2 regions of the Faecalibacter bovis genome follow, and region 1 is predicted to be linked to the other one. Evidence: riboswitches for the same ligand, from Rfam matches in the RefSeq annotation. Region 1 holds a riboswitch; the other holds the start of a gene.
The links. A riboswitch is a leader RNA that binds a small molecule or an ion and turns the genes downstream of it on or off. The one in region 1 is predicted to bind S-adenosylmethionine.
Positions count from the first base shown of each region.

Region 1 (18,663 bases):
AATAGCTTTAGAAACAGCCTTTTTTAGATCAAAATCTTCTCCAATAATTAAGGGTGATTTACCTCCTAATTCTAAAGTTACTGAGGAAAGATGTTTCGCTCCAGCTTCCATTACAATTTTCCCAACATTTGGCGAACCTGTAAAATGAATATGATCAAATTTCTTAGACAAAATATATTTTGTTTCCTCAACTTCGCCATATATCAATTGTACATGATTAGAATCAAAAACATTCCCCAAAATTTTATTTAAAACGCTATTTGTATGCGCTGTAAATTCAGAAGGTTTTATAATTGCTGTATTTCCTGCTGCAATACATGGAATTAGATGCATTAAAGCCAATTGAAAAGGATAATTCCAAGGCGAAATAATAAGACAATTTCCCTTTGGTTCGTTTACAATCTCAGCTTTAGAACCAAAAAATACTAGATTATTTGAAACTGATTTAGATTTAGACCATTCCGACAGATTTTTGCAAAACAATCTAATTTCAGATAAAACTGGATATATTTCAGTTGATTCGGTTTCAACTTTACTTTTTCTAAAATCTTTTCCTAAAGCTTCTACAATCTCCTCACGATGTGCAATAATTTCCTTTTCAAGCTTTTTAAGTAATGCTATTCGTTGTTTAATGGTCAAATTTTGAACAACACACTTATTCTCAACTTGCTGATTGTATATTAAATCGATATATGGATAATTTTTATCAGACATTTTACTATGATTTTATTAAATATAGTTAATTTTAAATTCATTTTAGAATTAATACAATGTCCGAAAAAAATACATCAATTATTGATAAGTTAAACTTAATTAAAAACCTTATTTTACTTGGAAAAAGTGATGATAATTTAACTGAAAGAGAAATTGATATCATTACACAAATTGCTAAACATCACCAATTAACTTACAAGGACATTGATTATATAGTTTCAAATACAGATAAAATTCCATTTAGTATTCCCTCAACTTTTACAGAACGCTTAGCTGCCTTATATGATTTAGTTGTTTTAATGGTTTCTGACTTTGATATTCATGAAAATGAAGTAAATTTCTGTATTGATTTAGCTAAAAAATATGAATTTAATCCACAAATAATTGAAGAATTAATTGAAGATGTATTATCCTTTATTGTAGATGGAAAAGAATGTGATGAAGTGATGGATTATTTAATTAAATATGCACATCCAAAACCGAATTTAAACTAAAATTTTATGCAAAATATAGAAGATCCACAAAAGTATTTTTGTGGATTTTTATTTGAAAAAAACTTGATAAGTCGTTAATAAAGAAACTACTGAAGTAATTCCTCCGATGATGTAGTTTATGTTCTTTAAGATAAATGAGTTATCTTCTGATTTTTTACTGAAAAACTTCAGGTATAAACCAAAAATTATCATTGAACCGATTGCAACTCCTAAAGAAAAAATTGAACTATTAGGTTGACCAAATACTGATATTTTATACGAAACTAATGTTGCGCTTAAGAACACATAAAATGGAATAGGGAAAATATTTAAAGCTGCTAAAATTAAACCATAAATAAATTTATTTTTTTGCTTCACCTCTCCTATTTGTTCCATTTTTTTCTTCTTCTTTTTATTGTCACGTTTTTGTGCAAAAAACAAAAAATAAATCGTGATAAGAACAAAAACTAACAATCCTATTTCTCTGAAGATTTTGGTCACTTCTTCATTAAAATTGATGAATTTTGCTAAGAAAATCGCGATATAAACTTGCAATGTAATCGTGATAGCTGTGCCAACCATAAATGTATAAGCACTTTTATAACCTTCTTGTTTGCCAATTTTAACAACAGTCATATTTAACAAACCAGGGATTGAAGATCCTATGATTGCAGTGAAGATTCCGATTAATAAAAGTTGAATATAATCCATGGTAATTGGTAAGTTGTGCAAATTTAAGGATTATCAATTCTAATCAAAATAATAAAACAAAAAACCACTCTAATATTAGAGTGGTTTTTAAATTATGTTAATCTAAAATTTACACTAAATTATAATGAAGCTAATTGCTCTTCGATTTGTGCAATTTTAGCTAAAGCATCAGCTTCTTTTTTACGTTCTGCATTAATTACCTGTTCTGGTGCACCAGCAACAAATTTTTCGTTAGATAATTTTTTACGAACTGAATTTAAGAATCCTTGGTTGTATTCTAATTCTTTTTGTAATTTTTCGCGTTCAGCTTCAACATCGATATTATCTGACATTGGAATCATAAACTCTAACGTACCCACACGGAAACCGAAACCTTTTTCAGGTTTATCACCTGTATTAAAGTTAGAAACGTTTCCTAATTTAGAGAATACATCAACAAAAATTTCGTTCGCTGCATTTTCGTCTGCGAAAACTTCTAATGCTTCTTTTGGAGACATTCCTTTTTCTGAACGTAATCCACGAATAGCAGTTGTCGCTTCTTTCGTATTTTCGAAAGCTTTGATAATTGTTTCGTCGAAAGAAGTAACTGTTGGATATTCAGAAATAATTAAAGCTTCATCTTCTGTACGATCAGCAATTAAGTGCCAAATTTCCTCTGTTAAGAAAGGCATAAATGGATGTAACACTTTTAATACATTTTCTAAGTAACCGATTGTTGCATCATATGTTTTACGATCGATTGGCTCACTAAATGTAGGTTTAATCGCTTCTAAATACCAAGAACAGAAATCATCCCAAATTAATTTATAGATCGCCATTAACGAATCTGATAAACGGTATTGATCGTAGTTGTGCTCGATATCAGCTAAAGCTTGTTGGAATTTATTCTCGAACCAGTTTACTGCTTTTGCTTGCGCAGAAGTTTGTTCTAATTCTTCATTAATCTCAAAACCTTTGATTAAACGGAAAGCATTCCAAATTTTATTTGCGAAATTACGCCCTTGTAAACATAAATCTACATCAAATGGTAAGTCATTTCCTGCTGGTGCAGTTAATAACATTCCCATACGTGTTGCATCAGCTCCGTACTCGTTCATTAAATCAATTGGATCTGGGGAGTTTCCTAAAGACTTAGACATTTTGCGTCCTTGCTTGTCACGAACGATACCTGTGAAATATACATTCTCGAAAGGTAATTGTCCTTTAAACTCATACCCAGCTACAATCATACGCGCAACCCAGAAGAAAATAATGTCTGGACCCGTTACTAAATCCTGAGTTGGATAGTAATATTTGATTTCTTCGTTCTCTGGATTATTGATTCCATCAAAAACTGAAATTGGCCATAACCAAGAAGAGAACCACGTATCTAATGCATCTTCATCTTGACGTAAATCTTCGATTGTTAATGCAACATTTCCTGATTTCTCTTGTGCTAATGGTAACGCTTCTTCTTTTGTTAATGCAACAACGAAATCTTCGTTTCCATCACCATAAAAGAATGCCGGAATTTGGTGTCCCCACCATAATTGACGAGAAATGTTCCAATCTGTAACATTTTCCATCCAGTTACGATATGTGTTTTTAAATTTCGCTGGGTGAAATTTAATTGTATCGTTCATAACATTGTCTAATGCAGGTTTAGCTAAATCTGTCATTTTTAAGAACCATTGGTTCGAGATTTTAGGCTCGATAACCGCTCCTGTTCTTTCAGATGTTCCTACATTATTTTTATAATCTTCTACTTTTTCAAGTAAACCTTTTTCTTCTAATTCTTTTTCAACCTCTTTACGTGCTTTGAAACGATCCATTCCGGCATAGTTTAATCCGTAATCGTTTAATTTCGCCTCATCCGTAAAAATATCAATGAATTCTAAGTTATGTTTTTTTCCTAATTCGTAGTCATTTGTATCGTGAGCTGGAGTTACTTTTAAACATCCAGTTCCGAATTCTAAATCAACATACTCATCTTCGATGATGTTTACTTCACGACCAACTAAAGGAACAATTACTTTTTGTCCTTTTAACCATTCGTAACGCTCATCGTTTGGATTGATACAAACAGCAGTATCCCCAAAAATTGTTTCTGGGCGAGTTGTTGCAACAACGATATATTTATCAGAACCTACTACTTGGTATTTTAAGTGGTATAATTTTCCGTTTTTCTCTTTGTAAACAACCTCTTCATCAGAAATATTTGTTTTCGCTTCAGGATCCCAGTTTACCATACGGTAACCACGATAAATTAATCCTTTGTTGTATAAATCAATAAATACACGTTGAACTGATTCAGATAAATCTGGATCCATCGTGAATTTTGTACGATCCCAATCACAAGAAGCTCCTAATTTTTTTAATTGATCTAAGATGATTCCACCGTGTTTGTGAGTCCAATCCCAAGCGTGATTTAAAAATTCTTCACGACCGATATCAAATTTAGAAACACCCTCTTCTTTTAATTTAGCAACGACTTTCGCCTCTGTTGCAATTGAAGCGTGGTCAGTTCCAGGAACCCAACATGCATTGAATCCACGCATACGTGCACGACGAATCAATACGTCTTGAATCGTATTGTTCAGCATGTGCCCCATGTGTAAGACGCCAGTGACGTTTGGTGGTGGAATTACAATTGTGTAAGCTTTTCTCTCGTCTGGTGTAGATTTAAAGTATTTTTTCTCCATCCAGTACTGGTACCATTTTCCTTCAACCTCTGTCGGCGTATATTTCGATGCGATTTCCATTGTGTATTTATTCTTAAAAACAAATTTGGGCAAATTTAAACAATCTACCCAACAAATATTGTATTTGAGTAATTTTATTTAAATATATTTATTTAGGATAATTATTATTTCTGTGTTCTTTTCTATAACGTCTAATTTGATCTAAATGTTTTTCAATTTCTTTAATATCTTCCTCACGGTTTTGAACCATTTTAAAACCAGATTTAATATTATTTGGATTAATTAATTCAGGATGTGATTTTTGACGTAAGTAATGATTTAATAATTTACTAGCAATCGTAGGTTGTCTTAAGTCTAAGCTACGATCACTTGTAATATTTACATTTGTATTAAAATTAAAAATATTGCTCTTATACCCTTTAGTATAACGATTTTTTGTAAGGATTAATTGATTAAATTTATATTTAGAGGGTCTATTACGAATTACAAAATTTTCATCTTTTATACTAAATAAACTTTTTGAAAAAACGAAACTAAAAGATGCTAAAATAATTATTGGCAAAAAAAGTTTAAGCTTAAAGTTTTTATTATATAAAAACACACAACTAATTAGTAAAAGTCCGTCAAAAACAAATCGATACTGCATACTAACATTTAATAAAAAAACCATTTTTATAAATATTAATATTCCTAAAACAACCCAATCAATATTCTTTTTTACTATAAAATATATTGTAAAGATGAATGTAGTTAATATTAATGTGAAATAAATCTTAATCGATATATTAAAATCTTGCACAAGAAATTTATAATAATCTAAATTAGTCCATTTTTCATATACATCAAAAGCTGGTAAATTATTTATATCAGACTTAGAAATTATTAAAAATCTGACCAATAAATCATTTAATTTATACATCTCTACAGAAACTGAATGTATATTATTTGTGATCCCAGATTTTAACGGAAAAAACAAATTACCAGTCAAATAATAATTCTTACTTAAGAAAATCAGTAAAATCGAACCTATGATTAAAAATACTTTATAATTAAATCTTTTCAGTTCTTTAAAAATTAAAAAGAGAAAGAAAAAAGGTAAAACTATTGATAAAGGCTTGATTAATACCAATATTGCTGCTAAAATGATTCCAAGATATATAGAATCTTCATTTTTAATATTTAAATAATTTAATATTACAATAACAGAAAAAATAAAAACCGGCAATTCTGTAGATGGTGAGGCTATGAAGAAATAAAACAAAGGCAAGAAAAAACTAAATTTCTCTTGCTTGGTTTCGAAAAGATATATTAGAAAAATTACAACTAATGTAACATTAATTTTATATGTAAAATCTATTGTATTATTAAAAGAAGCTTGTAAAATATGCCACAAAGACATTTGACCTAAATTGAAATCAAAATTTGCTAATCCTTTCACTAATCCATAATCGTCAAGCCATTTAATAGAAGGTAAATAATATAAAAAAGTATCATAAATAAATGCATTCATACTACCTACAAATAACGTAAGAACCATTAAAATCGAAAACATCCACTTATAATTAAGCTTAAATTTTTTGAAATTTAGCCATGCTTTATGAGTGATAAATAGCAAGATTCCCGAAATGATTAAACAAATTTCATAAGTGATATTTAATGGCAAAAAAAATGAAATTATACAAGAGATTATACCAACAATGCTAAGTCCTTTTAATAATTCTAAACTTAGTAGTTGATTTGAATTATATTTAAATTTTGCAAGTAAACTAAAACTATAAATTACAAACAATTGAACTATTACTGTAACAAGTAAAAAAAACATGGCTATTAATTTTTATTAGAGCTTAAAATATTTTGAAGATGATTTTCTATATCTTTTATATCAATTGATTTTAAAGGGGTGCTTTTAAAACCTTTCTTTATCGAAGTTGAGTCAATTAGGACAGGAATTAATTGATTATTACTATAAATATTTAATAACCTTTTATTTATTGCTGGTTGTTTTGCATCAGACGAAACATCTAAAGTAACAACTACATTAGTTATTATATTTGAAATTTTACTTTCATAATATCCAACTGAGTAATTTATTGGTTTTAATAAATTTAAAACCTCATAACCACTAACCATTCTCATAAAACTATTCGAATTATTCAGTTTAAGGTCTTTCGCAAATACTAAAGTTATTGCTGCTAAAAAAATGATAGGATATAAATACTTTAATATATTATTGTTTATTTTATATAGTAAAAATACATTAATTAGTAAGAAAATATCTAATATAAAACGGAATTGCATTGATATATAAAGAAATACAAGTGTTTTACAAACAAAAAGTGCACTTAATAAAATTAATACCTTACTCCTTATTGCACAATTATAAGAAAAATACAGAAAAGTGACAAACGTTAAAACACAGTAAATAAAAATGGAAATTTGAAAATTTGAAAAAGATAAATATAATATTGTACACTAGACCAATTTAAAAATTCTGAAAACTCAATCTTATTTTCTGTATCTAATAAAATATAACGCCCTTCTAAAGTTGAAATTCTATACAATTCAACAGGGACAGAAAATGGAAGTTCACTTATATTTCCAAATCCAATAGGAAAAGTAAAATTACCTGTTAAAATTATATTCTTAATAAAAAATAGTATTGCTAGACAACCTACTATAAAATATAATTTAAGATAATTGTTATAATTTTTAAGTGAAATTATTAAAAAGAAAATTGGTAAAACAAAAGCAATTGGTTTTATTAAAACCAAAAATGCACTAAGCAATAATCCGTATCTTATTGAATCTTCATTTTTATAAATAATCCAATTTAAGATAGTAATTATTGATAATACAAATATTGGTAAATCAGGAGATGGTGAGGCTACAAATAAATAAAATAGAGGTAGAAAAATTATATATTTTTTTAAATTATTTTCATAAATATAGATTAGATAAATTATTATCAAATAAGCATTCAATTTATACGATAAATCAATTGTATTATTTGTAGATGCTTGAATTATATGCCATAAAGAAGTTTGGCCTAAGTTAAAATCAAAGTTTCCTAAACCTTTTAATAATCCAAAATCATCAAGAAATCTAATTGTTGGTAAATAATAAGAGTAAGTATCATATATAAAAGAATCCATACTTGCGATAAGACAAGTTATTACCGCGGGGATTATAAATGAATAATTAAATTTAAATTCTACTTTCCAGAATTTATAATATATAGCTAAAATTATCCCAGCTAATGAAATAACAATTTCATAATTTATATTTAATGGTATGACTATTGAACTAATAAGAGAAATAATACCGATAAATAGAATTCCAATTAATAATTTTAAACTTAGAAGATTATTAACTTGAAAATATTTATTTATCAAACTTCCAAATCCAAAGGAAATAATAAAATAGATAAAAATTGATATAATTATAAAAAGCATATTTAACGTAATAAATTGGTCACGAATTAAATAATATTTTTTTAAATTTTTAACGTATTTAAAAAAATCTTTTTATAAATTTGAAATAACAATTGTGAAATAATTATGAAAAAAATAATGTTATTAGGTGCTTTTGTAATGGGGTTTTCAACTTTATTTGCTCAAGAACTTAAATTAGGATCAGATAATTTAGAATTAGGAGATGTTAAATTAGGAACAACTGTAAATTCTGTAATGAAAATTACAAATACAGGGAAAGAACCATTGGTTATCAAAAGTGTTGTGGGATCTTGTGGTTGTACAGTACCTGAATATCCAAAAACACCTATTGCTCCAGGAGAAAGTGCAGATATTAAAGTAAATTATTCTGTAGGATCATCGGCAGGAGTTTTTAATAAAACAGTTACAATTACTTCTAATGACCCAGTTGCTTCTCGCAAAATCTTTAGAGTTAAAGGAACAGCAAAATAATATAAATTGAAAAGGAAGCAAATTGCTTCCTTTTTATTTTACTAATAAACGAGAGGTAACTTCTAAACTAAACACCTCAACTCTATTATCCTTCAAAAATCTTACAGTCATTGACTGATCGAAATTCTCAATATGCTCAATTATAATTTGGTCACCAAGATGAATATTCTTCGAATTCAAAAATTTTAAAAATTCATCTGATGATTTTGTAACAGCACAAAATTCCACTTTATCTTCAATTTTAAATTCATTCAAGAATTTATAATTCACACTTTTAAAATTTCCATCTTTATCTGGAATCGGAGATCCATGCGGATCAATAGTTGGATAATTTAAAATTTCATCCATTTTGTCAAAAAACAATTGACTTTTTATATGTTCAACTTGCTCGGCAATGTCATGAACATGTTCCCATCCAATTCCCATCTTCTCTACCAAAAACATTTCTGTTAATCTATGCTTACGCACAATTAATGCAGCTTTCAGCACACCTTGCTCAGTTAAACGAAGTGGTTTATAAGTTTCATAAAACACTAAATCCTTTTCAGCCAACTTTTTCATCATACTATTTACAGTCGGCATTTTAATATTTAGTGACTTACTCAAATCCTTAACATTTACTTCACCTCGACCATTTCCTGATAGATGAAATAGTGTTTTTAAGTAATTTTCTTCAACTAATGAATTCATTCAACAAATATAAATTATATATAAATACATCTTATTTGTTTTAGCTTAATTTAATTTTTGTTAGATTTGTCTAACAAATAAAATACATCAATCTTATTATGAACAAAAAATTCATTTCCTTATTACTTTTAGCAACTTGTATAACACATGCACAAGAAATAACTAATGATTCAGTTCAAATTGAGAATGAACAAAATGAATCTCTAAAAGAAGTAGTTTTAACAGGAACGATGAAACCCGTTTCTAGAAAAGATTCATCTGTACCGGTTGAAGTTTATACATCCAAATATTTTAAAACCAATCCCAATCCATCATTATTTGAATCCATCGGAATGATTAATGGTATTCAACCACAAATTAATTGTAATGTTTGTGCAACTGGAGATATTCATATCAATGGTATGGAAGGACCTTATACTATGATTTTGATTGATGGTATGCCAATAGTTTCAGCATTATCCACTGTTTATGGATTGAATGGTATTCCTAATAGTTTAATTGACAGAATTGAAGTTGTAAAAGGACCTGCTTCATCGCTATATGGAACTGAAGCAATGGGTGGTTTAATCAATATCATCACAAAAGATGCTAGCAAAGCAAATACATTTCATGCCGATATATATTCTACAACTTGGTTAGAAAATAATATCGATTTAGCCTATAAATTTAAAGTCAATGATAATGCAAGTAGTTTAATAGGTCTTAATTATTTTAATTTTGGTAATAAACAAGTCAAGAATAACGACAACTTCACAGATGTAACACTTCAAGATAGAATTTCAATTTTTAATAAATGGAATTTTAAACGCACAGACAACAAGATTGCAAATTTAGCTGCACGATATGTTTATGAAGATCGTTGGGGTGGTGAAATGCAATATGATAAAAATATACATCGCGGAAGTGACGAAGTTTATGGCGAAAGTATATTTACTAATCGTGCTGAAATTCTTGGTATGTATCAACTACCAACAACAGAAAATATTTACACTCAATTTTCTTACAACTATCATCAACAAGATTCATTTTACGGAACAGATTCTTACCAAGCTAAACAACATGTTGCATTTGGACAAATCTATTGGGATAAACTAATTGGTAAACATAGTTTATTAACTGGAGCTACGTATAGATACACACTTTATGACGATAATACACCTGGAACGTTAAGTAACGATGGATTATCTAATTCACCTATGGAATCTCCTTTACCTGGAGTTTTTATACAAGATGAAATTACATTTAATCCTACTCATAAATTATTATTAGGTTATCGATTTGATTACGATAAACATCACAAAGGAATTCACTCGCCTCGTGTTGCGTATAAATTATCACCGAATAAAACTCATACAATTCGTGCAAGTTTTGGAACCGGATTTCGTGTTGTAAATCTATTTACAGAAGATCATGCAGCTTTAACTGGATCACGAGATGTTATTATTAAAAATGATTTAAATCCTGAAAAATCATACAACGGAAACATAAATTATGTATACAATAATACATTCAATTTCGGTAACGTAAATTTAGATGCAACTGCATTCTATTCCTATTTCACAAACAAAATTATTGGCGATTTTGAAACAAATCAAGATCAAATTATTTATGATAATTTAGATGGTCATGCCATTTCACAATGAATTTCTGTCAATGCGGATATTGTTTTCAATTTTCCTTTAAAAATTAATCTTGGAGTTTCTTACATTGATGTATTTCGAAAAGAAAAAAATGAAGAAAATTTAGAAGTAACTATTCAACAATTACATGCACCAAAATGGTCTGGGAATTATACAATTTCCTATGCTTTTCCTAAAAAATGGAACATCGACTTGACAAGAACTTGGTATGGAAAAATGAGATTACCAATTTTAGAAAATGATTACAGACCTGAATTTTCTAAAACGTACATGCTAAGTAACGTTCAATTAACTAAATCTTTCAGTAAATTTGAAATCTATGGAGGTTTGAAAAATATTTTCAATTTTGTACCAGACAATCCTTTAATGCGACCTTTTGATCCATTTGATTATGAAGTTGACGATCCGATTAATAACTCAAATGGTTATACGTTTGACACTGGTTACAATTACTCTCCTTTACAAGGAATACGAGGATTTTTAGGTGTTAGATATACGATTAGATAATATGAAAAATTGGCTATTTGCAATTTTATGTTTTGGTTTAAATCCTGTTCATGCTCAGATTGACTTAAAAGATTTTAATCAACAATTTAAACAAAATCCAAAACCTATTTTCCTGTATTTCAATACAGATTGGTGTAGGATTTGTAAAATTCAAGAGAAAGAAATTGAAAAAAATGAAAGTATTAAATCTGAACTGAATTCCAATTTCTATTTTATAAAATTGAATGGAGAATCTTTGAACGAAATAGAATTTTTAGGTCAAAAATATCAACCTAATATTCAAACCAAAACTCATTCTTTTGTTACAGAATTTATTGCATATCAAGATATTGCATTTCCATTATGGATAATTTTAGATGAAAACTTAGAAGTTATAGGAAAGTTTTCTGGATTGATAAAAAAGAAAAATTTTAATCAATTATTTCAACAAATAAAAAAAGAGTAACACAAATGTTACTCTTTTAATTAACCACAAAAATTACTCGAATACGATTAAAGATAATCTTTTATCATTCAACAAATTCACATTCTTTAGTTGATGAATAGAAATTGTTCCTATAATATGATTGTAAGAATTACTTTGGTATCGTTCTTCAATATCTTCAAAAAAATTCTGGATTCCAGAAACTTCCGTTTTATAACCCAAGTAAACTTTTAACTTACCTGATTCATTTATTTTTAAAATTTTATCAGATTTTTTCCTAATCGAATATTCATAGTCATATTGCAAAGCCGAAATATCACTTAAAACTGCCGAAGCAGTAGGAAATCTACCAGCGCCATTACCATATAAAAACTGCTCATCCGACAAAGAACTTCCGATTAAAACGCCATTATACTCATTATTTACTAAAGCTATCGTTTTATCTAGCTTGACAAATGTTGGCAAAACAGTCGAATTTAAATCTCCATTTTTATTAATGATTTTAGAATTTGCAATCAATTTTATTGTATAACCTTTTTCTCTTGCATACTCAAAATCCTTAGTTTTCAATGAAGTAATTCCTTTTCTAATCACATCAGCTATCTCAATCTTCGTACCAAAAGCATGTAATGTAATGATTGATAGTTTATGAGCCGCATCAAAACCCTCAACATCTGCTGTCGGATCGGCTTCTGCAAATCCATTTTTTTGTGCAGATTTTAATGCATCTTGATAGGATTCATTTGCATTTGCCATTTTAGTTAATATATAGTTTGTTGTTCCATTTACGATTCCAAAAACATAATTCAATAAATCATTATCAAAATATTCTTCAAGATTTCTAATGATCGGAACCGAACCACAAACTGAAGCTTCATACAAGAAAGAAACATCATTTTCTTTTTGCAATTTTATTAATTCAAGATGATGTTCTGCTATCAATTTTTTATTTGCACTTACGACATGTTTATGTTTAATAAACGCTTTTTTTATGATTGAATAAGCTGCATCAGAATCCGAAATTAATTCAACCACCACATTTATTTCATCATCATCTAAAATATCATCAGGATTTGTAGAAAAAAGTTCATTTGGAGCATTTCTAAACTTGTCTTTATCCTTGATAACAATTTTTTTGATTGATGCATTTAACTTCGGTTTATCCTCTAAAACCTTATAAATACCTTCCCCAACTACTCCAAACCCAAAAAGGCCTATATTTAATTTTTTCATGATTTTAACGGAAATGGATTAAAAGTTGAAGATTTATTTTCGATTTTTTTAGAATTTAATTTCGAAAAATCACTGTAATAAAATAGTAATTCGAGCCTTGATTGATTCATATTTATTTTGTTTTTTATTAAATAATACAAACAAAATATCACAGAAGAAGTAGTTGAAAATTGATAAAATATCAATCAAATTACGATATATATATTATGACCTAATCGTAATGATTTGATAAAGATTTCTCTCATCTTTCCTTTAACTAAGGATGGAATTAGCACCTTGATTAAATAAATCAGGTTGCTAAAGTTTCTCAGGGCCATGTCCCTCCACTTTTCTTGATAAATTGAAATATTAATGAACTAATTTTAAGCAAATTTAGAGAAATTAATTTCTAAAAACCTAATTTATAAAATGTTAAAAATTAATAATTTTCTATTACAACAACATAATAATACATTTTTTAGAATAATATTTTTTATAAAACTTGGTTATCTGAAAATTATCAACAATTTAATCTGTATTCTAAAAAACAATTTCTACTTTATTATTCTACTAAATCCATAGATTATTTATAAATATGAAAAGATTTCTAATAATTTAAAATAAAATGAAAATAAACATCACAATAATAGTATAAATTTCAATCTTATTATGTTATTTCAATTCAAAACAGAATACAATACTTAAATTAATACACTTACTTAGAAAAATTTTCTAAAATTAAAATTATAATTATAAATTTGCATTAACCTTATAACGAAAGATGGAGGGAATAGGCCCTATGATATCTTAGCAACCCAAATTTTGTTGGGTGCTACATCCTACTCTATTTAGAGAAAAATAAGGAAATGGAAATTCTTCTACTTTCGCTATATGGTTTAAAATTTTTTAAATGACTTTAAACGATATACTAAAAGAACGAATCTTAATTCTTGACGGTGCGATGGGAACAATGATCCAAAAGCACAATTTACAAGAAGAAGATTATAGAGGTGATAGATTCAAAGATTTCCATACTTCTTTAAAAGGAAACAATGATTTATTGGTCCTGACTCAACCTGAAATTATCAAGAATATTCACCGTGAATATTTAGCAGCTGGTGCAGATTTAATTGAAACCAATACTTTCAATGCCAACATCATTTCGATGCAAGATTATGATATGGTCGATTTAGTGGACGAGTTAAATCATGAGGCGGTTCGCTTAGCGAAAGAAGCTTGTGCTGAATATTCTACACCAGAAAAACCTCGTTTTGTGTTAGGTTCTTTAGGTCCAACTAATAAAACTGCTTCAATTTCTCCACAAGTTAATGACCCAAGTTTCCGTGATATTGATTTTGACACATTAGCCCATGTGTATTACCGTCAAGCAATAACCATGATTGAAGCTGGTGTCGATGCTCTTTTAGTGGAAACTATTTTTGATACTTTAAATGCAAAAGCCGCATTTTATGGGATTCAGGATGCTTTAGAAGAAATTGGAATGGATATTCCTTTAATGGCTTCTGGCACCATTACCGATAAATCGGGACGAACACTTTCTGGTCAAACAACTGAAGCATTTTTGATTTCATTAGAACATATCGATTTATTATCAGTTGGTTTAAACTGTGCGTTAGGTGCAACAGATTTAATTCCATACTTAGAAGTATTAGCAGATAAAGCGCCATTTTATGTGAGTGCTTATCCTAATGCTGGATTACCAAATGCGTTTGGTGGATACGATGAAACAGCAGAAATGATGCGCGAACATATTAAACCATTTTTAGAGAAAAAATTAGTTAATATCATCGGTGGTTGTTGTGGAACTACTCCAGATCATATCCGTATGATGGCGGAGATCGCTAAAGAATATGAACCAAGAAAAATAGCTGGACAATGTCAGAAGTAAAAATTCAATTAGCTGGATTAGAACCTTTAATTGTACGCGAAAATTCAAACTTTGTAAATGTTGGTGAACGTACTAATGTGACAGGTTCGAAAAAATTCTTGCGTTTAATTAAAGAAGAAAAATACGAAGAAGCACTGCAAGTTGCCCGTGATCAAGTTGATGGTGGGGCACAAATCATCGACATCAATATGGATGAAGGAATGATCGACGGTGTAGGTGCAATGACAAAATATTTACGTTTAATCGCTTCGGAACCGGACATTTCTCGTGTCCCAATTATGATTGATTCATCCAAATGGGAAATCATTGAAGCCGGTTTAAAAAACGTTCAAGGAAAAGCGATAGTCAATTCAATTTCCTTAAAAGAAGGAGAAGCTTTATTCATCGAACACGCAAAAAAAATCAAACGTTTTGGTGCAGCTGCCGTCATTATGGCTTTTGATGAAAAAGGTCAAGCAGATAAATACGACAGACGTATCGAAATAGTAAAACGTTCGTATGATATTTTAGTAAATGAAGTAAAATTCAATCCAAAAGACATCATTTTCGATGTAAATATTTTCCCTGTTGCAACTGGAATGGATGAACATCGTCGCAACGCGATTGATTTCTTTGAAGCTACAAAATGGATCAAAGAAAATCTTCCACACGCATTGGTTTCAGGTGGCGTTTCTAATGTTTCGTTCTCGTTCCGTGGAAACAATACAGTTCGCGAAGCAATGCATTCCGCTTTCTTATATCATGCAATTCAACACGGAATGGATATGGGCATTGTGAATCCAGAAATGATTGAGATTTACGATGATATCGATCCTAAATTATTAGAACACGTGGAAGATGTTTTATTGGATCGTCGTGAAGATGCTACTGAACGCTTGATTGAGTTTGCGGAAGGACTAAAAGGCATTACGAAGGAAAAGAAAAAAGATGATTCTTGGCGCGAATTACCATTAGAAAAACGTATTGAAATTGCTTTAGTTAAAGGAATTACAGAATTTATTGATGAAGATACTGCTGAAGCGCTGGAACAAATCGGTTCTCCACTTCGCGTGATTGAAGGTCCACTGATGGATGGAATGAATGTCGTTGGAGATTTATTCGGTAGTGGAAAAATGTTTTTACCGCAAGTTGTAAAATCGGCACGTGTAATGAAAAAAGCCGTAGCGTATCTTACACCTTATTTAGAAGAAGAAAAATTAAGAAATAAAAGCGATAAAGAACCTGCTAAAATTTTAATGGCCACTGTAAAAGGTGATGTTCACGATATTGGGAAAAACATCGTTTCTGTTGTTTTAAGCTGCAATGGTTTTGAAATTATTGACTTAGGTGTGATGGTTCCGCCTGAGAAAATTTTAGAAGAAGCACAAAAACAAAAAGTAGATGTCATTGGACTTTCTGGTTTGATTACACCTTCGTTAGATGAAATGGTTCATGTTGCCAAGGAAATGAAACGTCTAAACTTAGAGATTCCGTTAATGATAGGTGGAGCTACAACTTCTAAAGCACATACTGCTGTAAAAGTTGCTCCTGAATACGACAAGGCGATTCATGTGTTAGATGCATCTCGATCAGTAACGGTTTGTCAGAAATTAATTGGGCAACAACAGACTGAATTATTAGAAGATACTCAAAAAGATTATGATAAAATTCGTGAAGGGTTCTTGAATCGTGCAGTTGCAAAAGATTATTTGACGATTGATGAAGCGAGAGTCAATAAATTAAAACTTGATTTTAATGAAAATGCGCCTTTCAAACCCAATCAATTAGGCGTATTTACGCACACAGCAACTGTTACTGAATTAAAAGATTTCATCGATTGGACACCATTTTTCCAAACTTGGGATTTACACGGAAAATTCCCAGCGATTTTAGATGACGATGTGGTTGGAACAAATGCAAAAGAATTATACGTAGATGCTTTAGCAATGTTAAATCGCATTGAAACGGAAAAATTAGCACAACCAAAAGGAGTATTTGGTTTATTTAAAGCCAATACAATCAATGATGATACGATTGAATTGTTAGATGAAAACGGAAATAAAATCGATGAATTCTACACCTTACGCCAACAATCGAAAAAATCAAAAGAAGCTCCTAACCTATCGATTGCTGATTTTATTGCACCGAAAGATTTAGAAATAGACGATTATATCGGTGCATTTGCAGTAACAGCTGGAACTGAAATTGAAGATTTTGCGAAATCATTTCAAGATAATTTAGATGATTATAATTCGATATTAGTGAAAGCGATTGCTGACCGTTTAGCAGAAGCTTATGCAGAATTTCTACATAAAGAAGTTCGAACAAAATATTGGGGCTATGCGGCAGATGAAAATTTAGAAAATTCCGAATTAATCGCTGAAAAATACAAAGGAATTCGACCTGCGCCAGGTTATCCCGCTTGTCCTGATCATTTAGAAAAACAAACGATTTTCAAGATTTTGGATGTAGAAAATAATGCTGGAATCAATTTAACGAGTTCATTAGCGATGTATCCCGTTTCTTCAGTTTCTGGTTATTATTTCGGAAATCCGAAAGCGAAATATTTTGGTGTTGGAAAAATAAAAATGGATCAAGTTGAAGATTTTGCACAACGCAAAGGAATTACGATTGAAGAAGCGGAACGCTGGATAAGTCCGAATTTAGCTTAATTGATTTGATTCTGAAAAATTCAGAATGACAATTCATTAATTCGACAGGCTAAATTTAGTTCAGCTTCTCATTAAAATGATAAAAATTTAGATGCGATTCTGAAACGAGTTCAGAAAGACAAATCACTTAGAACTTAGAAAAAAACACGAAAAACGATTTTCGAATTTCGTTAAACAATATAAAATGAAAGTTACTGAACATTTAGAACGTGCAAACGGAAAACCTTTGTTTTCGGTGGAGATTTTACCTCCATTAAAAGGACAAGATGTGAATTGTACGTTTAAAACTTTAGATCCTTTAGTGGAACTAAATCCAGCTTTTATCGATGTAACCTATCATCGACAAGAGTTCATTTACAAGCAAAAAGATAACGGATTATTGAAGCGTTACCAAGTAAGAAAACGACCTGGAACAGTAGCGATTTGTGCAGCGATTCAAAATCATTATAAGATTGACGCAATTCCACATTTAATTTGTGGCGGATTTACGAAAGAAGATACTGAAGATGCTTTGATAGATTTGAATTTTTTAGGCATTGACAATGTATTGGTTTTACGCGGAGATCCTATTAAAACAGAAAAAACATTTGTACCTGAGGTTGGTGGAAATGCGTACGCATCTGAATTAATTGAACAAATAACATCATTAAACAAAGGAAGTTATTTAGATGACGAAATTCAAGAATCTCACCCTATGGATTTTTGTATTGGAGTTGCAGGTTATCCAGAAAAGCATTTTGAATCTCCAAATTTGGCAATGGATATGTATTACCTAAAAAAGAAAGTGGAATTAGGTGCTGATTACATCGTAACTCAAATGTTTTTTGATAATCAGAAATATTTTGATTTCGTAAATAAATGTCGTGAAATGGATATTAATGTTCCGATAATTCCGGGCATTAAACCATTAACAACCTTTAATCAATTAACTAAAATTCCTCAGAATTTCTACATTGATTTACCAGAAGATTTAGCCATCGAAGTTTTGAAAGCAAAAGAGAAAGAAACAATTAAGGAAATTGGAATGGAATGGTGTATTAATCAATGCAAAGAATTAATAGATTTCGGAGTTCCTGGATTACATTTTTATACAATGAGTAATTCAATTAACACTCAAAAAGTTGCAAA
Region 1 covers NZ_CP072842.1:2,376,596-2,395,258, reverse strand. The annotation lists gene J9309_RS11555 (aldehyde dehydrogenase family protein) at 1-714, opposite strand, end outside; gene J9309_RS11550 (hypothetical protein) at 771-1,208, shown strand; gene J9309_RS11545 (LysE family transporter) at 1,257-1,919, opposite strand; gene J9309_RS11540 (valine--tRNA ligase) at 2,018-4,639, opposite strand; gene J9309_RS11535 (LIC_10190 family membrane protein) at 4,728-6,401, opposite strand; gene J9309_RS11530 (hypothetical protein) at 6,407-6,877, opposite strand; gene J9309_RS11525 (LIC_10190 family membrane protein) at 6,988-8,031, opposite strand; gene J9309_RS11520 (DUF1573 domain-containing protein) at 8,137-8,502, shown strand; gene J9309_RS11515 (metal-dependent transcriptional regulator) at 8,536-9,192, opposite strand; partial or broken gene J9309_RS11510 (TonB-dependent receptor plug domain-containing protein) at 9,291-11,339, shown strand; gene J9309_RS11505 (thioredoxin family protein) at 11,341-11,784, shown strand; gene J9309_RS11500 (homoserine dehydrogenase) at 11,818-12,996, opposite strand; SAM riboswitch class I at 13,235-13,338, opposite strand; SAM riboswitch class I at 13,742-13,840, shown strand; gene J9309_RS11495 (homocysteine S-methyltransferase family protein) at 13,886-14,884, shown strand; gene metH (methionine synthase) at 14,872-17,535, shown strand; gene metF (methylenetetrahydrofolate reductase [NAD(P)H]) at 17,720-18,663, shown strand, end outside.

Region 2 (14,675 bases), 580 kb from region 1:
TCTATTGCCGAAGGTTTATTCTGGGGTAGTTTTTTAAATATGGGACAAACTTGTGCCGCTTTAAAACGCTTATACGTGCATGAAGATGACTTAGATATTTGTGTTGAAGCCTTGAGTAATTTGACTAAGAATTTTAAAATGGGTGATGGGATGAATGAAGATGTTTTATTAGGTCCAATTCAAAACCAAATGCAATTTGATAAAGTAAATGCTTTGATAGAAGCAACTGCTAAAAATCCAAAAGCTAAAATTATTGTTCCAAATCCGGAAGTGTCAAATGATGGATTTTATATTCCAATCACATTTGTAACTGGTGTTGATAATGGTGATGCAATTGTAGATGAGGAGCAATTCGGAACCGTTTTACCAATTATTACCTATAAAACTTTAGAAGAAGCTATAGAAAAAGCCAACAGCTTAGAAATCGGGTTAGGAGCTTCTGTTTGGGGTAATGATCAAAAGTTAATGGAAGAAGTTGCTGATCAGTTAGAAGCAGGAACTGTTTGGATGAATCAACATGGTGCTATACATCCATTTGTACCTTTTGGAGGTGTAAAACAATCTGGATATGGAGTTGAATTCGGAATTGAAGGATTAAAAGCTGTGACAGTTCCAAAAATAATGAGTTATAAAAAATAATTATCTAAAATTAAACCACACAAAAATGAAAAATACATACGATTACATAGTTATTGGAGCAGGTTCTGGAGGTGCAGTTGTTGCTTCTCGATTAGCTGAAAATAAAAATTTAAAAGTTTTAATTCTAGAAGCTGGACCTTCTGATGTAGCTGAAGAAATTCAATCGCCTGCACAATGGCCATTAATTTGGAATACAAAAAGAGATTGGGCATATCATACAGTACCTCAAGAAGCAGCCGGAAATACTACTAAATATTGGCCTCGTGGAAAAACGTTAGGAGGTTCTAGTGCAATTAATGGAATGATTTACATTCGTGGAGCGAAAGAGGATTATGATAACTGGGCGTATAAAGGTTGTTACGGTTGGGATTATGAAAGTGTTTTGCCTTATTTTAAAAAATCTGAAGCTTATGAATTGGGTGAATCTGAAACTCATGGTGCTGACGGTCCAATGGCTGTAACTAAAATTAAAGAACCAAATCCTATTTCTATTGCAGCTATTAATGGTTGTAAAGAGTTAGGTTATCCTACAACTGATGATTTTAATACAAATATTTGGGGAGCTGGTTTAAATGATTTGTCTGTTACAAAAGATGGTGTTAGAGCATCTACTTCTGAAGCGTTTTTAAAACCTTATTTAAATAGTGATAATTTAACGATTATTACAGAAGCAACGGTTCATAGGTTGATTATCGAAGGTAAGAAGTGTGTTGGAGTAGAGTATGAGAAAGAAGGTGAAATAATTCAGACTCGTGCAAATGAGGAAATAGTACTTTCTGCAGGTACTATAGGTTCAGCTCAGCTATTAATGCTTTCGGGAATTGGAGATCAAAGTGAATTAAGTAATGTAGGGATTGAAACCATTCATCATTTACCAGGTGTTGGTAAAAATTTACAAGATCATTTATTATGTAGTGTAATTTTTGAAGCTAAGCAAACGATTGTTCCTCCAAAAGCGAATTTATTAGAAGCACAAATATTTTGGAAAAGTCGTCCAGAAATGAAAGTGCCAGATATGCAACCTTTATTTATGGCTTTACCATATTATGCTCCAGGTTTTGAAGGTCCAGAAAATGCTTTTACGTTTTGTGCAGGGATGATTAGACCGGTTTCTAAAGGATTCATTAAACTGAAATCAAGTAATCCAAAAGAATATCCAATCATTGATCCTAAATATTTATCAGAACAAGCAGATTTAGATGCTTTATACGAAGCTGTTGAATTGTGTCGTAAATTAGGTTACACAGAAGCTTTAAAAGATTGGATGAAAGAAGAAATTTATCCAGGAAAAGATAAATCTAAAGAAGAAGTTTTAGATTATATCAGAAAATCTGCAAGTACATACCATCATATGACAGGAACTTGTAAAATGGGAATCGACAAAGAATCAGTTGTAGATCCGGAATTAAGAGTTTATGGTATTGAAGGACTAAGAGTAGCTGATGCTTCAGTGATGCCAGATGTTCCTTCTGGTAACACTAACGCACCTACCATTATGATTGGCGAAAAAGCCGCTGATATGATTCTGAAAACTTATAATAAAAAGAACAACTAAGAATTAAGATAATTAATTATAAACAATAATCCCATTCAATATTTTGAATGGGATTTTTTTAATATATAGAATATGATAGGATAATTTATAAAACAAATAGTAAATATTTTATATGACTCAATTTAAAATAAATTTATAGAATATAAATTTTGGAATTAAAAATAGACCTATCTAAAAAAAATAGGTCTATTAATTGGTTAATTGAAAAGATTTATTCTATTAAATTGGTTTATTTATTATTGTGGACATGTAACTTCTTCAGTATTTAATTGTCCATTGTCAGATACAGTTATTTCAAAACATTTATTACCTGGTGATTTAATTTTAATTTTATTCAAAACTACTTCTTCTACAATTTCACCCATATTCTTCCATTCTAGTTTTGCATTAGAGTTGATTGTATTACTACTACCACCATCGGTAACAAGTACTTGATTTTTTTCTCCATTATTAGATGGGAAAACATAAGATTCCTCACGGTACATATCATCAGAAATTTTTCTAGAGAACTTAAAAGTTACATTTTCTTCTGTAGTACCTAATTTAATTTCATTTTTATTACTAATGTTATATGAACCTAAAATGAATTGATTTGAGAATTCTCCAGAATTATTAACATCACTTATCATTTTTAATCCCGTCGAATATTCACCTACACCAGTTGCTACACGATAATTAGAATTACTTAGATTAATACCATAGTCATTTTCAAAAATAATTTTTTGATTAGAGTTAGTCTTATCGTAAATACGGACTTCATTTAAACTTACTAGTCGGTTATCTGTTAATCCTGTTACTTTATAATCCATAAATCCTTTAGGTGATAATATTATATCTTCTACTGAATTTCTAAAATTAGATACTGAAGAAGTAAAATCAAAAGGTTCGCCTAGATATCCAAAATTACCATCAATAAAAACACTTTCATTGCCATTATTAAACTCTTGACTGATAAGTTTTGAATTAGTGAATTTTTGATTATTTATATTTGTCGTTTTGATAGTAGAAATAGCCCCATTTACTTCTAATGAAGTATCTGCTACTCTATCCGTTAATTTATGTCCAATTGCAACTTTACCTTCTTGGTAAATATTTTGATTGTTGTCTGACGCTTGTGTATCAGTTCCCTGAATTTTCCAAGGTTCTGTTTGTGGACTAATTAAATCAGAAATATTTTTCCATTCTAAATGTGTTGTATTTGTTTCATCTTGGGTTTTAGATACTAAAACTTGATTTAAAGTACCTGCTTTTCTTGGGAATACGTATGAACTTTTATTTTCAGTATCGTTATTGTCACTAAAAGAAAATTTAATTCCTGTAGAATTTTCTAATGAAATTTTATTTACATTACCATTAACTTTTGATTCTAAAACAAAGCCATTTAACCCAACATCTTCCGAATCACTTTGCATAATAATAGAATTTGAGTGATTGTTACCAGAATTAATAAAAATTTGATTAATTGCAGATTTACCTACAAAACCAGTTGACTTATTTACGTTTATTTTTAAATCAGGATTTGACTTATCGAAGAAAATTTCTTGTTTTAATGTTTGGTTCGTATCCGTACTATTTGCTGACCCAATTACTTCATAGTATCCTTTTCTATTATTTGTTTTAGAATCTATAGATAATATATTTTCTGGATTAGTTATATCAATAGCTTCACCAGAATACATTGATTTTACATCTACAATAATTTCATTCGAAGAACCGTAATCTACAGCTAAACCTTTTACATCAAAACTATTTAACGAACTAGTGTTATTTACAACATTAGATGTACCTTTTACGTGTAAGTTATAATTTGAAACAGGTCCATCCTTATCAAATCCAATTGCAACTTTACCTTCTTGGTAAATATTTTGGTTGTTGTCTGATGCTTGTGTTTCAGTTCCTTGTACTTTCCAAGGCTGTGGACTTGTTAAATCAGAAATATTTTTCCATTCTAGTTCTGTACGTATTAGAGGGTTTCCATCTGCATCTCTAGGTGGATTTGAATTGTCATATCCTTTAGTAGTTAAAACCTGATTTTCAGACCCTATAGATTTTGGGAATATATATGCACCTGATGTTCTGATTCCAGATACTTCATCTGGTTTAGAATATTGAAATACTATTCCTTTAGGGTCAGATAAACTTATTGTATTTTGATTTTCAAAGTCTTGTCTAGAATTTAAAGTAAATACACTTTTTAAATTAGATGCATCAGGATTAGATTGCATCACTATACCGTTATGCAAATATTTATCACTATCAGTTGAAACTGTAAATGATGCGCTATTACCGTTTAATAAATGTATAGACTGTACATTAGAGTGTAAATCTGAATTAGTTTTGTTATCATATCTCTCTTCTCGACCTATTAATTTTAAAGAATTATTATTTGTTGGGTAATAAAGAGTGTTTCTTGTACTTAATCTACCATTTATTAATGAGTTATTAAAAACATTCTCAGAGTTTGTGAAATCTATTATATCTCCACTGTAATAAGATTCGAAATTATAATTAAAATTTCCCAAATAAGGAACACGGCCTTTGTCACCATTAATTTTTACATAATTCTCGTTTTCACTATTAACTTCTGTTTTTGTTGCTCCCTTTACATCTAATTTATATTTAGAAGTTGGGTCATTTTCTTTAAAACCAATAGCTACATTACCTTCTTGGTAAATGTTTTCATAGTTGTTAGATGCTTGTTTATTAGTGTTTTGTATTCTCCAAGGTTCAATATTCATTTTTTGCCAAACAGCTCCGTCAAAAAAGTAATATCCTGGATTATTAATGTTGATAGTTTTATCACTTGCAGCTTCTGTTAAACCTTCAGTAATATAAACTATAGTTCCTTTTTGTAACTCAGTATATAAATTATCTTTTGCTTTTAAATCGTTTCCAGAAAATTGTGGTGTAATTATACCTTCAGGTAATGTAGATTTAAATTCTTCAGATTCTTTAACATGCAACGTTGATTTTGGTAATTCAGTATTTATACCAACTTGTGCATTCAAAGAGGTTGCTCCAAATACAATAGCGATTAAAATGTAATTCTTTTTCATAATGGGATTTCGATTAATTATAGAGCAAAATTATAAAACAATAGATTGTACTTATATTACAAGTGTATAAGTTTTATTAATTCTTACATTAGTTTTTTGTTGGTTAAATTATTTTATATAAGTTAATTAAGCTTTATGAAAAATGAATTTTTTCTAAAATATAATTTTTCCGAAAAAGTAAAAATTAATAACTAATAAAAGATTTATTAATTACGGTTTCGTAGGGAGTGGTATTGATCTATGTAGATATTTTTGATACATCGTATAAAAACAAATAGAGATTTAGCTTAATATTAAGGTAAGTTGATAGTTGTTAATAAATGTTAGTTATTAATTAATCTTTAAAGTTCAATTTGAAAATTCTTATACTAAAACGTAAGGTAGATATGCATAATAGGCTTTAAAATGTTTTGAAATTTTAAATACAAGCATAAAGGCCTAGTTAATATATTTAGATATGATTAATTTAAGTGAAGAAGGGTAGAATATATTATTTTTTGATAGAATAAGTATTGAAAGATTTTACCCAATATAATATATCTTTTATAAACTAATTTGTGAAATAGAAGTATTTAGATTCAATTTATAAAATGACTTTTAATTTTTTTAGTATCAAATTTTAAAATTAGATATAAAAAAATAATTAAGTACTTTAATTATTTAATAGAAAAAAATCAATTCAAATTTGATTAAAAATAAAAATCGGAAAATCTTAAGATTTTCCGATTTTTTAAAATTTATATAAAAATTTATTAGTCAAATTGTACACAATTCCAACCTTGACAAGCTTGAGGTCTTTCCTTTTCTTTTTCTTTTCCAAATAAATTTATAGCTGGATTTGTGTTGCTCGAATTAATTGTATCAGTTGTGTTTCTTGATTCAATTTTCGGGAAAGTAGCGTTGTATTCAGAGTTGTCATCATCGTTTGCACATGAAACAAGTGATAAAGATATTGCAGTTAATACAATTAATTTAGAGTAAAGTCGTTTAATATTCATATGTTTTTTTTTCAAAACTATATATTGTAGGTTATATTTGGAAATAAATATAGTCATATTTTATATATAATGACGGAAAACGTATATAATTGATTGTAAATAATTAAAAATGAAGTTAAATACTTTAATTTTTTTTCTATTTGTTTGTATAAATTCCTTTTCACAAACAGATATTAAAAACGAAAACATAAAAGAGTTACTTAATAATAGAACTGATCTAACAAATGAAGCAATCTTCGAAAGATTAGATAAAGCTATAGCTCTTGCTATTTCTACTAACGATGAAGAAATAATTTCAACTGCTTATTTAGAAAAAGCAACATTCTTATATGGACAAAAAAAATATAAAACTTCATTAGAAAATTATTTAAAAGCTTCTCAATATTTAGATCCAAAGAAAAATAGTTCTAAATATTATACAATTCAATACGGATTAGCATTATCAAATCAACATATAGGAAATTTAGAAGAAGCAAATACGATTCTATTAGAATGTTACAACTACTTTAAAAATAATCAAGAAATTGATGATAATAAAAAGGCTTTAGCCGCTGTATTAGGAAGGTTAACGGTTCTGAATATATTAAATAACAATATATTGAAAGCCGAAACTTATAACGAAGAACATCTAAAAGGTTCAAACGATAAAATTGATTCAGATTATGCTTTAAAAAACAAAGGTATAATACAATTTTATAAAGGAAATTACGATGAATCAATTAAGTTATTAGAGAAGTCTTTAACTACTATTGTAAATAATAAAGATGTTTACTGGGAAATGTATATCCTTTATTATTTAGGTGAAAATTATCAGAAAAAAGGCGAGCAAAATAAAGCAATAAGTTACTACGAACAAGTTAAAGCGCTATATGAAAAGACAGGAATTACAGATATTACTTTGCGAGATAATTTCCTGAAATTAAATAGTTATTATAAAGAACAAGGTGATAAGAGCAAGCAAGTTGAAGTAATTAATACTTTAATAGAATTTGATAGCATAAATTATGTCGTAAATCAAGAAGTTTCACAACATTATTTCAATGACTATATAAAGAACAATTTAACATTACAAAGAGATCAATTAGAGAAAGAAGTTAAATTTCTTAATACACAAAGTATAGTTCTTCTAATTCTTATTGTAATTATCGCAATTGCATCATTTTTAGTTTATTATAAATTAAAGAAGAAGAACGAAATTTTAAATAGAAAAGTAGAAGAGTATCTTGATAAGTTAAGCCAGGATAGTACTGAAGAAGTTGTAGTAGCTAAGGTTGAAACAATTTTAGAATCGGATAAAATTTTATTTCAAGAATTAGAGCAGAAAATCAGGGTTTTCGAGGAAAATCTAGAGTTTATTAATTCAGATGTTTCATTAGATTCTTTAGCAAAGAGTTTAAATACAAACCGTTCTACCTTATCTAAATTTGTAAATACATATAAGAATAAGAATTTTAGAAAATATTTAAATGATCTTCGTATCAACTATATCATCAAAAAGTTAGTGAGTGATAAAAAATACCTAAATCTTACGATGGATGGGCTTGCAGAAGAGTGTGGTTTTAATTCTAGACAGAAATTTTCTGATGCATTTTTAGATACAACTAATATCAGACCGAAAGATTTTATCAAAAATTTGAGTGATAAAATAGATAAATAAATCAGTTCCGAATTGAAATTTTTTATATAAAGTACAGAAACGTCTATTTCTGTACTTTTTTTATTTACATAACAAAAAATATGACTAAAAATTTAAATTTTTATTAATTATATAATGAATTTAATAACAATCATTTAAGTTTTTTAAAAAAGGAAAAAATATATTCTTTTACGTCAAAAATAATACGCTATGACGATACTTGACTACAAGTACTTGCATCAAGTAAAAAACTAATCTACTTTTACCTCAAGGATTACGACATATTCTTGGAGTAATATCGAGGCGCTAATTTACTAATGTTAAATGTTATCATTGGTCTCGATAGGAAATAAGAATAGTTTTAAGTTAGTTAGGTTAGTAAACATGGTAGTTTTTTAGTTGAACTACCATGTTTCTTTTAAAAATCCGAATATGGAATTAAATACAATATTCCATATATAAGTTTAGAAATTTTCTTTTAGTTTAATATTTTATGCATTTTTTTTAAGAAACGTTTATTGATAAGATAAACGTTTTTTTATTTGCATAAAAAAAGCCCTTTAAACGGGCTTTTTTCTTTATGTTTCTTATGGATTAGTCGACCATAATCCGAAATCTTTTACAAAAGCACGCTGCGGAAGTTTTAAATGACTCACAATTAAGTAAGCTAAATCCTCAGGCTGTAAAACACGATCTTCGTTTCCATCCGTAAACTTAGCATTTAAAGTCATTTCAGTAGCGATTGTACTTGGGTTAATCGTTGTAACACGCACACCTTTTTTTCTAAATTCTTGCATCACAGCCTCCGTCATATTAATCACAGCAGCTTTAGAAGCTCCATAAGCACTCAAATTAGCGTTTCCTTTTAATCCAGCTGTAGAAGCAATATTAATGATGTCACTTGATGTTTGTTGCGTTAAATAAGGTAAAACCTCATGCATTACGTAATATGTCCCTAAAACGTTTGTTTTAATAGTATTTTCAAAATCTTCAATTGGTAAATCTAAAATTCCACCAACTCTTAAAATACCTGCATTGTTAATTAAGATGTCTATTGATGCTGCATTTTCAGTTAATTCGTTAACAGAATTTTTCACTTCTTGTAACTCACTAATATCTGCAGTTGAAATTGAAACAGAAATTGTATCATCTATAGTTTTTGCTTCGCTAGCAACTGTTTCTAAATCTGATAATGTTCTACCAACTAATAATAAATTAACTCCTTCTTTAGCCAATGCTAAAGCCATTGCTTTTCCTAAACCTTTTCCAGCTCCTGTAATTAAAGCTGTTTTTCCATTTAATGATTGCATTTCCATTGTAATAAATTTTTACAAAGTTTGTTTATTTCAGCTAATTCATCAAATGTTTTAGAATAAATTATGTTTAAATAATTTAGAATTTTATCTCGCAAATTGAAGATTTATAAGAGTGATATGCAAATGCTTCGAATTAATTATTTTATTTAAAACATTATATGCTATTGTGTTTTAATATTTTGTATATTAATAAAAAATTAATTCTTTTAGCTTTGAGATTAGTAATATTAGTGATGTTTTTATTGTTTTCTTTTAAGGGATATAGTTTTCCGAAATTCGAAAGTGAACAAAGATTTTATGATGAATCGCTAAATAAAGAATTTAGAGCGGCGTCAGATTTATTGGGAGATTTATATATCAATAAAGATTTAGAAACTAAAATTAAAATTGGCTTAAACAAAAGTTCTGATAATGATTATTATTCAAATAAGTTTAATGCTTTATTATTTCATTATTACTTTTTAATTGGTGATACAAGAGCGTGTTATGCAATTTTTGAAAAAGAAATAATGAGAACTGAAATTGAAAGTAAAATTTCTTATGTTTTCCTACTGAGCGAATTTTACGACTACTTCAACAAAGTTTCATATACGGAGTATACGGATCAGATTTTGAAAAGAATTAAGTTTATTGGGAGTGAACTAAAAGGAGATGAAAAATTATATGTTGAATCTACTTTTTTGCTGAAAAAAAGTTTGTCATTCAATAAAAGTAACATCATTGTTAGTCGTGATTTGTTAAATGAATCGATAACAATTTTAGAAGAATTAAGTACAGTTTTACCGAAAGAAGATTATAAAGTCGCTAAAACAATTGCATATAATTATTTAGGAATTACTTATATGGATCATCTTGCAGCTAATAGTAACAATCAGGATGATGAAAATAAATTAGTTCATGCAATTTCATTATTTAAGAAATCCTTGCGTTTTAATGCAACCAAAAGCGCGTATTCTAGTTTTACAGTGTATAATAATTTAGCCTATGCAAACAACGTAAAAGGCGATTACAATCAAGCGTTGATATACACAAAACAAATGGATGAATTGCTTAAAAATGCTGATAAAAAGGTTTATTTATTCGATAAAATGTATTGTAATTACACAGATAGCTATAATTTATTGTTAGATAAAACGAATACTGAAAAATATTATCCACTGTGCATTAAAGGCATCAAAGAAGCGGAAATTCTTAAACAAGATATTCTTAATTTGATTAATGAAAATAAATTAAATATCAGTCCTGAAATTAAGATTTCTAATCCACATAAATATAGAAATATAGCAATAGTGGTTTTTGGATTAATAATTATTATCGGTTTGTTGTATTTGTTTAATAAAAGACAATCAGCAAATTAATTGATGAATTTTAAAAGAATATTTATCTAAAAATTTTATTTGTAACAAAGAATGAGTTAAATTTAATAGGCTAAAAATTTCCATTATGAAAAGAGTATTTTTTGAAAAAGATCCAAAAAAAGATTTTTTATTTATTATTTCTGAACCAAACGACTCTTCGGAAATCTATCGAGTGCGAAATTTTACAGACGAAACAGGTCACGAGTATGTTTACACATTGATTGGCGAAAGAAAGATATTAACTGATGAAATCTTGAACAATAATGTTTCTTCGTTAGCAGAAGGAAAATATATCAATTACAATGGGGAAGGGGAATTATCTTCAGCCAAAGAATGTATCGAAAGTATGCTAGATTTTAGAAATTTAAATAAAGAAAATGACATCTATATTTATGTCAGAAACAAATAAAACATTGTTTTATTACATATAAATTTGCAGAATGAAAAAATTATTACTGTTTGTTTTAGGAATTTCATTCTGTTTTTTTTTGGTCACAATTTCTTTTGAATATTTTTTGAGAGCAATTCCAAATGATTTCAAAACGAAACAGTATCATCTTCGAAAAAATAAAGAAAATATTGAAGTTTTAATTCTAGGAAGTTCACATACTTTTGTTGGTGTAGATCCTAAATATTTTGAAAAACCAGCATTTAATTTGGCTTATTCATCTCAAACTTTAGATTTGGATGAGAAGCTATTTAATCGTTATAAAAATCAATTAACACAGCTGAAAACAGTAATAATTCCTGTGTCATATTTTAGTTATGTATTGGCTTTGGAAGATGGAACTTCTGCTCATAAAATCAAAAATTATAACATCTATTACCAGTTATATTCTCATACTTTTAAAATTGAAAATCAACTTGAAATTGCACATCAAAGTTTTGATAAAAATTTAGCTGATTTAGAATTGTTTAAGAGTAATCCTGATTTTAAAATCACAATAGATTCTACTGGTTATATTAACAAGCGCTATATAAAATCAAATTTAGATTGGCAAGAAAGTGCGATTCATGCGGTTAATAATCATTCCAAAAACATGGATGATAATTTAACCAAATTGCGAATGAATCAAAATCAGAAATCATTAGAAAATATAATTTCTTGGTGCGAGGAAAATCAAATTAAAGTTATTTTAGTTTCATCGCCAACAACTGATGCTTATGTCAAAAAATTGAACGCAAAGCAATTCAATTATTGGCGAATGACTACTCATGCTATTTCAAAAAAATATCAAAATGTAATTTGGCTAAATTTCCTTGAAAATAACGAGTTATTTACCTTGGATGATTTTCAAAATGCAGATCATTTGAATGAAAATGGTGCTGAAAAAATGTCGATTATTCTGAATCAATATTTGTAGGTTTCCATACATCAACAACTTGATTATTTTTATAAATAACAACTTCTTTCAATCCACGATAAAAAGGGCCTTTATCAATTATTACAAAGGTTTCTAAATAACTTATCTTATCTAGAATTTGCTCATTCTGGAAGGTCTGAAAAGTGTTTTTGAAACCTATAAAAACAGTGTTTGAAGGAAGATTTTCTAACTCATTTTCTTCAATTATTTTCACGTCATCTTTTGTTGCGTAAAATTGATCCAATATATAATCAAATGTGACTAGATTTTTACCTTCTAAAAATGGGCTGAATTTCAAAAAATCAATCAACTCTTTTACTTTCCTATAAAAATTACCAACCATTGGCGGTTTTGGAATATTAACTTCAAATAAATTTCCATCAATTAAACGTAAAGGCTGTACAAGTTGTAACTCTTTTTTATGGTTAATTAGATGCTGATAATTAAAATCTCTTCGTCTAAATTCTTCTTCAATTTGTGTTGAAGTTGATTCGTTTTTAATAGGTGTAAATTGATTAATAAAATCAATTAATTCAACGTTAGATAGTTTGTTGAAAACTAAATTTGAAATGTTTGTGTGATTCATACAATAAATTTTTAATGTTTATTGTATTTCGATTAATAGAGGATGTTTTACGTTATTTTTGGAAAGTAATCCCGTATTATTTGACCACCGTGGAGACTACTCTCGGTTGGTATCACAATGCTGTGATTCGAAATACGTGGTAAAAGTATAATTTATATTCTAATTTTCAAAATGCTGATTTTGATGTAGATGTGTAAAAGAATAATTTTTATGTTAGAATGCTTACTTTTACTGAACTAAAACGAATGAAATGAATAATTATATTCAGATAGAAAATCAACTTAAAGAACAATTTTCAGAATTAAAATCGCGTAAAAATTTATTAAGTAATATCCGTTTAGCGGCATTTGTTATGACTTGTGTATTATTTTATTTTTACGTTTCTCATGACAATATTTTATTGCTTTTAGCAACCGGAATTCTATTTATAATCTTTATGATTTTTGTGGTGAAATCCACAAATGTTTCGAACAAAATCGCACACATTTCTCAGTCTTTGTTAATTATTGAAGATATTAAAACTAACGATAGAGTTGATGAATACGTAGCTATAAACGATGAACATTTTGCTAATGTTTATAACAAAGATTTGGATATTTTAGAAGGCCAGTCTTTGTTTAATCGTTTAAATAAAACACAATCTTATATTGGAAATGTACAATTGAAATATTTTTTATCGAACTTAATTTTTGAAAAAGAAGAAATTTTAAATCGGCAGAAAGCTTTAGAAGAATTAAAAAATAAACCCGATTGGATTGTAAAATTCTTAACATTTTCTAGCAAAGCTAATTTAAAATCTTTCGAGATTTTCGGAACTTTAAATCGTCAATTTGAAAATCAAAATTTAAGATTTTTACCTATTGTTTTAGGAGTTATCAATCTTGCGATTTTTATTTATTTAGCCGTTTTAGGTTTTCCTAAAAAAGCAGTTTTCTTTTGGATTGTGATAGCTATTCCTGTAGGATTTATCATCAATTTTTTATTTAAAAATCGAATCAATAAGTCACTTTCTTTCGCCTTTATTAGCCCTGAACAATTAGATCATTTAATTGAACTTTTAATTCATACAGAAAATGAAGACTTTAAAGAAGAAATTAATTTAAACAATAAAAACGGACTTTTTAATGATGGTGTAAAAGCTTCTGATCAATTAAAGGGGATTAAATCTTCCATGGATGGTTTTTCCGCTTTAGGAATTCCAATTGCTGGTTTTCTGTTAAATTGTTTTACACTTTGGAAATTGTACCACACCATTCAGTTAGAAGGTAGAGTAGGATCCGCTATCAAAAATAATCAAGATTGGATTGTGAAATTATCAGCGATTGAAGCGTATATTTCTTTTGCAATTTTTAATGATAAATTCAATACTTTTTCCACGCCAATTATTTCGGATCAACCATTTGAATTGAGTTTAAAAAATGCATTTCATCCTTTATTGAGTGAAGATATTGCTGTTAAAAACGAGTTTCAATCTAATCGACGAAATAATATTGCAATTATAACTGGTGCAAACATGGCTGGTAAAAGTACGTTTTTGCGTACAGTCGGAACAAATCTTGTTTTAGCAATGAATGGTGCGAATGTAAGTGCGGCAGAAATGGTTTTTTATCCGATGGATATTTTTACAAGTATTCGTACAGTTGATAACCTTTCGTCTGGAGATTCTTATTTTAAAAACGAAATTAATAAATTGAAAATTCTAATTGATCGTTTAGAAGAAGGTAAGCCACAATACATAATTTTAGATGAAATTTTGAAAGGAACAAATTCTCAGGATAAATTAATTGGTTCGCAGAAATTCTTGGAAAAATTAATGAAATCTAAAACGAATTTAACTTGTTTTATCGCAACACATGATTTAGAATTGACGAAGATGGAATCCGATTTTCCGGATCATATTATCAATTATTGTTTTGAACTGAAAAATGTAGACGAAAATTACTTTTCAGATTACAAATTGAGAAAAGGAACAACGCAAATGATGAACGCGATTTATCTCTTAAAACAATATAAAATTATTGATTAATGATAAAGAAAAAGACCATTTTTAATATTCAGAAATGGTCTTTTTTATGCTTTTATATTTTACATATATTGTAATCTAACAGGTAAAGAATAGCTCATTTTTACATTTTTACCATTTAATTTCGCAGGCTGAATTTTCTTG
Region 2 covers NZ_CP072842.1:1,797,541-1,812,215, forward strand. The annotation lists gene J9309_RS08645 (aldehyde dehydrogenase family protein) at 1-639, shown strand, start outside; gene J9309_RS08650 (GMC family oxidoreductase) at 665-2,194, shown strand; gene J9309_RS08655 (hypothetical protein) at 2,431-5,250, opposite strand; gene J9309_RS08660 (hypothetical protein) at 6,003-6,248, opposite strand; gene J9309_RS08665 (tetratricopeptide repeat protein) at 6,358-7,905, shown strand; gene J9309_RS08670 (3-ketoacyl-ACP reductase) at 8,472-9,200, opposite strand; gene J9309_RS08675 (hypothetical protein) at 9,413-10,558, shown strand; gene J9309_RS08680 (hypothetical protein) at 10,644-10,967, shown strand; gene J9309_RS08685 (hypothetical protein) at 10,999-11,922, shown strand; gene J9309_RS08690 (hypothetical protein) at 11,900-12,508, opposite strand; SAM-I-IV-variant riboswitch at 12,554-12,649, opposite strand; gene J9309_RS08695 (MutS-related protein) at 12,759-14,534, shown strand; gene J9309_RS08700 (energy transducer TonB) at 14,594-14,675, opposite strand, start outside.
Region 2: it holds a riboswitch for S-adenosylmethionine, as region 1 does, so the genes downstream of both, J9309_RS08690 (hypothetical protein) here and J9309_RS11495 (homocysteine S-methyltransferase family protein) in region 1, are expected to answer to the same signal.